3 regions of the Rhizobium hidalgonense genome follow, and region 2 is predicted to be linked to each of the others. Evidence: predicted binding sites of a transcription regulator. Region 2 holds the regulator's gene; each other region holds the start of a gene.
What was found. The regulator LexA, encoded in region 2, represses DNA repair genes until DNA is damaged. The targets are predictions, from matches to a motif close to TGTTCNNNNTGTGTTCNG.
Positions count from the first base shown of each region.

Region 1: a site for LexA is predicted at 1,931-1,948, ahead of FFM81_RS06780 (ribonuclease T2 family protein). Genes of this name have one in related genera too.
Region 3: a site for LexA is predicted at 1,820-1,837, ahead of FFM81_RS27580 (ImuA family protein). Genes of this name have one in related genera too.

Region 1 is NZ_CP054027.1:1,434,766-1,438,044, forward strand. Features, by position in the region: gene FFM81_RS06770 (DMT family transporter) at 1-856, opposite strand, end outside; gene FFM81_RS06775 (alpha/beta fold hydrolase) at 874-1,803, opposite strand; gene FFM81_RS06780 (ribonuclease T2 family protein) at 1,963-2,703, shown strand; gene ettA (energy-dependent translational throttle protein EttA) at 2,802-3,279, shown strand, end outside.
Region 2 is NZ_CP054027.1:2,378,876-2,382,154, forward strand. Features, by position in the region: gene FFM81_RS11370 (VOC family protein) at 1-609, opposite strand, end outside; gene lexA (transcriptional repressor LexA) at 806-1,525, shown strand; gene FFM81_RS11380 (ComEC/Rec2 family competence protein) at 1,506-3,279, opposite strand, start outside.
Region 3 is NZ_CP054028.1:1,328,745-1,332,023, reverse strand. Features, by position in the region: gene xth (exodeoxyribonuclease III) at 45-815, shown strand; gene FFM81_RS27585 (SOS response-associated peptidase family protein) at 828-1,601, opposite strand; gene FFM81_RS27580 (ImuA family protein) at 1,898-2,656, shown strand; gene FFM81_RS27575 (Y-family DNA polymerase) at 2,571-3,279, shown strand, end outside.

The DNA of each region.
Region 1 (3,279 bases), 940 kb from region 2:
TGCCGAGCCATTTGACCGCATTCGGAAAGTCGCCGAAAACCAGCCAGGCAAAGATCGTCGCCGAGACGATCTCGAAATATTGCAGCGGCGCCAGCGTCGAGGCCGGTGCTGCGCGATAGGCATAGACGCCGAAGATGCCGGCGATCGCGGCCATGGCGCCGACGCCGGCGAGGTAGAACCAGGCGCTACCCACCGGCATGACGGGGTCGAAAAGATCGGAGCCGCTTCCTTCGCCGATAAAAAGCAGGATAGTGCAGAAGAGTAGACCCCAGATGCCCATCTGGAACTGCATCGCCCAGGGATCTTCCCGGTGCGAGAGGACGCGGGTCATCAGCACGAAGATCGCGATGCAGAGGGCGCTAAGGACAGGCAGAAGGGCGATAAAGCCGACCTCCTGGAAACTCGGCTGGATGATCAGCATGGCCCCGAAAAAGCCGACGCCGCAGGCGGTATAGCGCCGCCAGCCGATAGTCTCCTTCAGGAAAATGCCGCCGAGGATCGTCACCATGATCGGCTCGACGAAGAAGATCGCAATCGCGTCCGCAACCGCCATGTATTTCAGCGTGGTGACGAAAGAGATCATCGAGACGGTGATGATTAAGCCGCGGATAGCGTGGAACAGGCTCTGGCGCCAGGAGAAATCAGCAAAGCTCTGCCGCCAGATGACGATCGGCAGCATGAACAGCGCCTGCACGACGAAGCGGCCGGCGGTGACCTCGGCGGACGGGATGGTGACAACCGCAAGCTTGGCGAAAATATCGATGAGCGGCGAAAACATCACCGACAGAAACATCAGCGCGAGCCCCGTCGTCACCTCGGAGGCTGAGGAAGCAGGGCGGGCGGAGGTGCTGCTCATGACGGAATCTCTCTCGCTCAGGATCTTACGACGGCCTCGTCGCACCATTCCGCGAAGGCTGCAATCGCTGCATCAGCGCCGATCTCGTTCAGCGTTTCGTGCCGCATGTCCTGATATATCTGAGTGCTGATACGAGAGAAGCCGCAGGCTTTCAAATGGTTTGACAGCCAGAGGATGGCTTTTCCACGTTCGGTGGCCGGATCCTCTCCACCGCCGACAAGATGGATCGGCATATCGCGCGGCAGCCGGTCCAGATAGAGCTTCTGCGGCGCGCGAAACGTCAGTTCGAAGAGATCGAGCCACAGCGACACCGAAGCATCGAAGCCGCAGAGCGGATCGGCGATATATTTGTCGACTTCACCGGGAAGGCGCGACAGCCAGTCGAACTCGGTGCGGCGGCCCGGAATCGATTTTCCCCAGGCTGCGAAGGTGAGCTTCGGCAACAGGCCGCTCGGCACATCGGAGCCCTTCAGCATGCGCTCGGCCAAAAGGATCGCCTGGGCGGCGCGGCCGGCCAGGCCGACGGCGAAATTCGAATTCCAGACGGCGACGGCGTCGAAATCGGCCGGCGCCGTGACGGCTGTATTGAGGGCGATGAGGCCGCCCATCGAATGGCCGAAGAGGATGACCGGCAGGCCGGGATGGAGCATGGCCGCGTGGGCGCGCATGGTAAGGACGTCGCCGATCACCCTGTCGACGCCGCCCCGCCGGGCGAAACGGCCGACCGGCGCGTCGGGCGCCGTCGTCTCGCCGTGGCCGCGGTGGTCATGGGCATAGACGTGATAACCGCGCGCCGCCATCGCTTCGGCAAAAGTGAGATAGCGTTTCGAATGTTCGGCGAGACCGTGCGATATCAACAGGATGCCGCGCCCCGGGCCGGCGGCCTCGGCATGGTGATAGGCGAGCGATGCTCCCGGCGCCGCGAGCCTTTGCGTTTCAGAAAACATCTGGATCCTCCCCGACGCAACAGACCAGATCAGCGTCCAAAAGCAACATCCATTCCGGGTTCATCCGATAACAAAATGCGGCAACGCTACGATTCAGGGTTGCGGGCTTTTCATCTTCGTGCTTATTTGTTCCTGTATTGTTCTTTTTTGGGGGTTGAAATGAGCAGCATGCAGTTGCGTACCTTGACGGTCGCCGTATCGATGGTAATTGCCGGCGCCGCCATGGCGCAGGAGGGCGGCGGGACGACCCGCTTTATTCTGGCGGCGAGCTGGCAGCCGGCCTTTTGCCAGACGAACCAGAAGAAAGCTGAATGCGCCAGCCAGACCGGCGAGCGCCCCGATGCGACGAATTTTTCGCTGCACGGGCTCTGGCCGATGCGGCAGGATTATTGCGGCGTGAGCGCCGAGCAGAAGGCTGCCGACAAGGACGGCAAGTGGAACACATTGCCTGAGGTGACGCTTTCGGCCGAGACGCAGGCGGCGCTGTCCAAGGCGATGCCCGGCACACAATCCGGCCTGGAACGGCATGAATGGACGAAGCACGGCACCTGTACGAAAATGAGCGCCGAAGATTATTTCGGCGTCGGGGTGCATCTTCTGGGCGCGCTCAACACCTCGGCCGTGCGCGATCTCTTCGCCGCCAATATCGGCAAGCCGGTTAAGGCCGAGGCAATCAAGGCGGCTTTCGACAAGAGCTTCGGCCCTGGTGCCGGCGATCGCGTCAAGATGAGCTGCCGGCGGGCCGGCAATGTCAAAATGGTCAGCGGGTTGACGATCGGGCTTTCTGAAGCCGCCGGGGCGGCGTCGGCGAAAAGCGCCGGCCTTGCGGATCTGATCCAGGGCGCGGGAAAAACGACGTTCGGCTGCGACGAGGGCGTCGTCGACGCTGCGGGCTTCTGACCGGAAATCCTGCCTAAACCGGGTTTCGGCGTTGCCCGCAGGCGCTGTTTCGCCTACATAGCGGCACAATCGAAGTTTCCCGCCCGGAGCAGCGCAGCATGGCACGTCAGTTCATCTATCATATGTCCGGCCTCAACAAGGCCTATGGCAACAAGAAGATCCTGGAGAACATCCACCTTTCCTTCTACCCGGATGCCAAGATCGGTATTCTCGGGCCAAACGGCGCCGGTAAATCCACTGTGCTGCGCATCATCGCCGGCCAGGACAAGGAATATACCGGCGAAGCCTGGCTCGCCGAAGGAGCGACGGTCGGCTACCTCGAGCAGGAGCCGCACATCGATCCCAACAAGACGGTGTTCGAAAACGTCATGGAAGGCGTTGCCTCGAAGACAGCCGTACTCGAGCGCTACAATGAGCTGATGATGAACTATTCCGACGAGACGGCGGAAGAGGGAGCAAAGCTCCAGGACATCATCGACAGCCAGAACCTCTGGGATCTGGAAAGCCAGGTCGAGATGGCGATGGAAGCCTTGCGCTGCCCGCCACGCGACGCCGATGTCACCAGCCTGTCGGGTG
Region 2 (3,279 bases):
CGCGGCAAGGCCGACGAAGGCGGCGAATGCAGCGGGGTCCGGCGCGCACAGCGCGATCTCGGCAATGCCTGTTGCGCCATTGGCATGCGTCTCCAGCACGCCGCGGTCGGCCGGCAAGGGATTGATGCGCTGGCAGGTAAAGAGAAAGAAATCGGGCGCCCGCAGATCGCCCGCAAAAGCCAGTTTGAAGCTGCCGACGCTCCTGGAACCATCCGGCATTTTCATCGGCCGGCTGAATTGCAACATCTCGCCGGCGCTCGATCCGCCGGCAGCGAAGCTCTGATGGTCGTGGCCGGCGTCCGCGGTGCCGAAAACCACCGCCGAAAGCCCCTCCTCGCCGCAACGGAAGCGGAAGGCCCGGTTGCGGGCGGTGAAGACATTGCCTTGCCGCGCCGACGCCTCGTTCTCCTCGACGCTCGCAATACCAAGCGGCTCCAGATAGGTCTTGTCGGCAAGGAAGACGCAGGCATTTTCCGTTCCGAAGGGATGGCGGGCATCGGCGGCAACGGTGAAGCCGAGCTTGCCTAGCCGTTCGCGGGCCAGATCGATATTGACGACGGGCAGCACGACATGATCCAGCGGGTGCGGTATGGCGGAATGCTCGTTCATGATATCCCTCCCTCAAACGACAAAAGATGTGCGACAGCGCCACCCCCAAAGCAAGACATGTGTGCCAATCCGGCGAATGAAAATAAAAATCTCAACGAGTTGGCGGCAAGTTTTACGGAAAATTAGCTACTTGCGGAACACATATGGAACATATAGTGTCTGTTCTGGATTTGTTTCAATCAGGGGTCTGACGTCGATGCTCACGCGCAAACAACAGGAGCTTCTCCTTTTTATTCATGAGCGCATGAAGGAATCCGGCGTTCCGCCGTCTTTCGACGAGATGAAGGATGCCCTCGATCTGGCCTCGAAATCCGGCATTCATCGCCTGATCACGGCGCTCGAGGAACGCGGTTTCATTCGCCGCCTACCGAACCGCGCCAGGGCACTTGAGGTCATCAGGCTTCCGGAGGCCTATAGCCCCAGCATCCAGCCCCGGCGCGGCTTTTCGCCGAGCGTCATCGAGGGCAGCCTCGGCAAGCCCCAGCCGGTCGCCGCTCCCTCGCCTGTAAAACCCGTTGCTGACAACGGCAACTCGGTCTCGGTGCCGGTTATGGGCCGAATCGCTGCCGGCGTGCCGATTTCGGCGATTCAGAACAACACCCACGATATCGTCGTTCCGGCCGATATGCTTGGCTCCGGCGAGCATTATGCTCTGGAGGTCAAAGGCGATTCGATGATCGACGCCGGCATCTTTGATGGCGACACGGTGATCATCCGCAACGGCAGCACCGCAAGCCCAGGCGACATCGTCGTTGCCCTCGTCGATGACGAGGAAGCGACGCTGAAGCGCTTTCGCCGCAAGGGTGCCTCGATCGCACTTGAAGCGGCCAACCCGGCTTACGAGACCCGGATCTTCGGACCTGATCGTGTCAAGGTGCAGGGCAAGCTCGTCGGCCTCATTCGCCGCTATCACTGACACTGGACAGGCCAGATTCGACAAAACTGTTGCTGCGCCAGTCATAAGCGCGATGGCGCATCCACGGCCGTGACAGGGTTTCGAATGCCGTTGCGACCTCCAAGCCGGTGTCTGCGAAGCGCAGCTCGATGGAACCGGTTTTGCGTAGTGTCTCACCGGTAAAAAGCGTCCCACCTGAACGGCAGCTGTTGAAACGCAGGCGGACTGATGTGACGACGATATCGGCCGCATCGCAGGCCGGACCGAGATAAGCGGCATTGTCGATGACCGTGACGATACGGCCATTGCCAAGCCTCGATGTACACCAGGCCCTCTTGACGCAGGAAAAGCGGTTTGTTTCACCGCCCGCGGCCGCCGCCCGCATCGCCGTCCTCGCTTCATTCTGCTGATCGCGGGAAAGCCTGACGCGGCGGTCGTCTCCCTCCGGCGGAATTGCGGGACCATCCAGCATCTTCGGCGGGTAATGCGCCGGCAGGACCAGCGCTCGCTGCCACTGGTCGAAAATGAAATCCGGCGGGTTTTCGCGATTGGAAGCCATTGCCTCAGCCGCGACGACTGCAACCAGACTGCCATCCTCCGAAATCACCAGATCCGGCGGCCGGGGAACCGGCAGAAGCAGCACGATGGACGTCGAGGCGGCGAGGATCGAAGTGCCGGCATGGCGCAACCGGGTGCGGAGCAGCGTCAGCAGCAGAAAGCCTGCCACCGCCACGACGAAATACCAGGCGGGGAGACGGCCGACGCCAATATCGCCGCCCCAGCCGGACACCGTCTTGGCAACCGCAATCACCATATCGAGGCCAAAGCCGACCACCTTCCAGAGCGGCGCGTCCAGACCGAAAGGCATGAGCAACATCGCCAGCAGCCCCGCCGGCATGACGATGAAGGAGATGATCGGCATCGTCGCGAGGTTTGCCGGCAGGCCGTAAGCGGTCAGGCGATGAAAATGCTCGATCGAAAACAGCGCCGTGGAAAAACCGCCGATCAGTGAGGTCAGGAAGACGCCGCCGAAGAAACCGGCGACCGCAACGACCGGCCTGATGATCGGCAGCTTCAGCAAAGCGTTTTCGCGGATGCGCCGGTCCTTCCACAGCTGATAGCCCGATACCAGCGCCAATGTCGCGGCAAAGGACATCTGGAAGCTCGGGCCCAGGACTTCCGAGGGCGAAATGGCGATGATGACAAGAGCCGAGAGGACGACATTGCGCAGGCTGATTGACGGGCGATCGAAGAAGACTGCGATCAGCATGATGGCCATCATGATGAAGGCGCGTTCGGCCGAGACTCCGAATCCTGATATCAGGAAGTAGGCGGTGACGGCGATGAGCGCGCCGGCGGCGGCGATTTTCTTTGTCGGATAGGCTTGAGCAACGCCCGGAAACAGGCTGAGCAGCATCCGGAACCCGACGAAGAAAATGCCTGCCGACAGGGCCATGTTGAGGCCCGATATCGCAACGATATGGGCAAGACCGGACTGGCGCAGCGCCTCCGTCGTCGCCTTCGAGATGGCGCGCCGTTCGTCGGTCACCAAAGCAGCTGCAAAAGCGCCCGTATCACCGGGCAGGATCGACCGAATGCGGTCGCCAATGCTACTGCGCAACTGGTAAAGCCATTCGAGCACAGCTTCCGACGTCGATCTTGCAGCCTGTGGACCAGCCTGCAAGTCGACTTTCTTCGGCGCACCGTAGAAGAAACCGTTGGCGCCGATGCCGTCGAAATAGGCACCGAAGGAGAAATCGTTGAGCGCGGGCAGC
Region 3 (3,279 bases), on a different replicon from region 2:
TATCAGCAGGAGAACAGTCCCATGATCGCAAGCGCGGACCGTCGGTGAAACTCGCCACCTACAATGTCAACGGCATCAACGGCCGGCTAGACGTGTTGCTGCGCTGGCTTGACGAGGCGGCGCCGGATGTCGTGTGTCTGCAGGAACTGAAAGCGCCGGACAACAAGTTTCCGCGTCGAGAACTTGAGCGCGCCGGCTACGGCGCCATCTGGCATGGCCAAAAATCCTGGAATGGAGTGGCCATTCTAGCGCGTGGACAAGATCCCCTCGAAACGCGGCGCGGCCTGCCCGGCGATCTAGACGACACGCATAGCCGCTATATCGAGGCGGCAATCGACGGCATGATTATCGGTTGCCTCTATCTACCCAATGGCAATCCTGCGCCGGGACCGAAGTTCGACTACAAGCTGCGCTGGTTCGAACGGCTACATGACTATGCGGCGGAGCTGCTCGAGCTAGATATCCCCGTCGCTCTCGTTGGCGACTTCAATGTCATGCCGACCGACCTCGACGTCTACAAACCTGAACGGTGGCGGGACGATGCGCTGTTCCGACCGGAGGTGAAAGCGGCGTACGCCGCGCTCGTTGACCAGGGGTGGACGGACGCGGTGCGGCACCTACATCCCGATGAGCGGATCTACACGTTCTGGAAATATTTCCGAAATGCCTTTGCCCGCGACGCGGGGCTGCGGATCGATCACTTCCTGCTAAGCCCCGCACTTGCTGACAATCTCAAGCAGGCCAAGGTCGACAAGTCGGTGAGAGGCTGGGACCACACGAGTGATCATGCACCGGTTTGGATCGAACTGCTTTAGACCGGGCCAGGCTCAGAAAAGGCTCGCCTGGGCGACCGGTTCTCCGGACTTCGTCACGATCGTCGAGCCGTAAGGCTCCCGGGATGCTACGATTAGCGCATCGTCGGGCAGCGGACGGGCAAGCGCTTTTGCCTCGTCCCATGGCGCGCGCATCCAAACATCGGTCTCTTCCTTGGTCAGCAGCAGGACCGGCATGGCCTTCTCATGAATAGGCTTCACCAGGTTGTTCGGATCGGTGGTCAGGAAACCGTAGAGGTCATCGGTTGTCAGTCCATCCTTGACCTTCCGCACGCTCGTCCATTGTGGGACATGGATGCCAGCAAAGAACATCAGGGGCTTGCTTTCATCGCGCGCGAACCAGGCGTTTGGGGTCCTGCCACCCTCTTCCTTGCTGGCTGGATCGGGCTCCGCGAAACTGGTTACAGGGACAAGGCAGCGATGCTCGACACCAAACCAACGCTTCCAGTGCGGAAAATTGAGAGTGCGGACATTCGTGGTGCCGCCGTCCACCTGATCACGCAGCAGGGCCTCGAAGTCGACCTCCTTGCCCTTGGCTCGCAGTTTTTCGGCCTTCTTCTCAGCTTCTTTCTTGAGAGCGAATAGTGGGGAGGGCAGACCCCAGCGCACATGCACCAGATGCTTTCTGCCATCGGCCGTATTGCGCACGATCGGCCCCATCTGATCCGGGTTCATTTGGTACGCCGGCATGAGATTGATCATGCTCTCGGCGTCCTGAGCCCACTTGGCAACCCAATCCTTGTCTTCCATGCGGTACAGATTGCACATGGGCAGTGACCATTCCCGTGAACACTGCGAGCATCGTAACCGATGGAATTGCCAAATGCCAACCGGCGGGTCGTAGTTGCGAATCCGGGAATTTTTTTCCTGCTTTGACTAAATCACTGCAATTGGCCCATGGCCATGATTCGCAAAGCGAATCTCTTGGTCTCCTAAAGTTGAGAGATAATATTCCTATTCTCGGTTGCTTGACTCTTCGGTTACATCGGAACAGATAGAGAACATCTGCATTCGAACGACATGAAGTCGAAACTCCAACACGGCCTTCAAGGGACGCGTGAATGATGACTGTTGCCCGCAACAGGGTAATTACCGATCTACGCGAGCGCATCGCATCACTCGAGGGCGGTTCGGCGAGGAAGGTCGGCTGCCTTGCTTTTGGGGTTTCCGAAATAGACGCCGTGCTTCCGGGCGGCGGTCTGGCCTATGGCGCCTTGCACGAGTTCGCGGGTGGCGGGTCCGGAACGGTCGATGGTGCTGCCGCCGCACTCTGTGTGGCGGGGATCGCTGCGCGAACCAAGGGGCAGATCCTCTGGTGCATGACGCGTCCGGATCTGTTTTTCCCGGCGCTGGCGTTGGCGGGTCTTCATCCCGATCGCGTGGTCTTTGCCGAAGCCGATAGGGAAGAAGATGTCCTGGCGACCATGGAGGAAGGTCTTGGTTACGGTGGCCTGGGCGCCGTGGTCGGTGAACTCGTCCGTCTTCCCATGACCGCGTCTCGCCGGCTTCAGCTTGCGGCCGAGAAGACCGGAACGATGGGGCTGGTCGTGCGACGATGGCGACGGCAGACAGAGGCATCGGATTTTGGCCAGCCGACGGCCTCGACATCCCGGTGGCGCGTCAGCGTACTGCCATCGGAAGAGCTGCCGGTTCCGGGCGTCGGGCGGCCGCGATGGCTGCTGGAACTGATGAGAGTGAAAGCGGGTGAGTGCGCAGAGTTTATCGTAGGAGCGTGCGATGCCACGGGTCGTATCCATTTATCTTCCGCATCTCGCGATCGACAGGATCAGGCGGGCCAATGGCGTGGGAATGCTCACCGCTGAGCGGCCACTTGTCGTCGTCGCGAAGAGTGGTTCCAAACGCTGGATTGCGGCCCCGGATGAAACGGCCCGATCGGCGGGCCTTCATATCGGCATGCCGGCAGCCAAGGCGCAGGCCATCGTGCAGGGCCTGCAGATGGTCGACGCCGATCCGATCGCGGACACTGCCGCCCTCGAACGCCTCACGCTCTGGGCGTTGACGCAGTACACGCCGATTGTCGCAATGGATGCGCCCGACGGCATCGTCATGGACACCGAGGGCGCCGATCATCTCCAGGGTGGCGAGGATCTGATGCTGTCCGGCATCGTCAATCGCTTCCGAGCCAAGGGGTTGACCGCGCGGGTTGCGATTGCCGATAGCTGGGGTGCGGCGCATGCGCTGGCACGGGTGAGCCCGCGCGATACTCTGATCGCTGCGCGGGGCGAGACATCCCGCTTCGTTGAGCGGCTGCCGGCATCATCCTTGCGGTTGCCCTCTGAAATCGTCGTCGGCCTGCGGACCCTCGGGTTTCAGACGATCGGCGAGCTGTCGGCCACACCACGCGCGCCGCTTGCCCTTCGCTTCGGTCCCGAAATCGGCCGTCGTCTCGACCAGATGTATGGGCGGTTGCCGGAGCCGATCGATC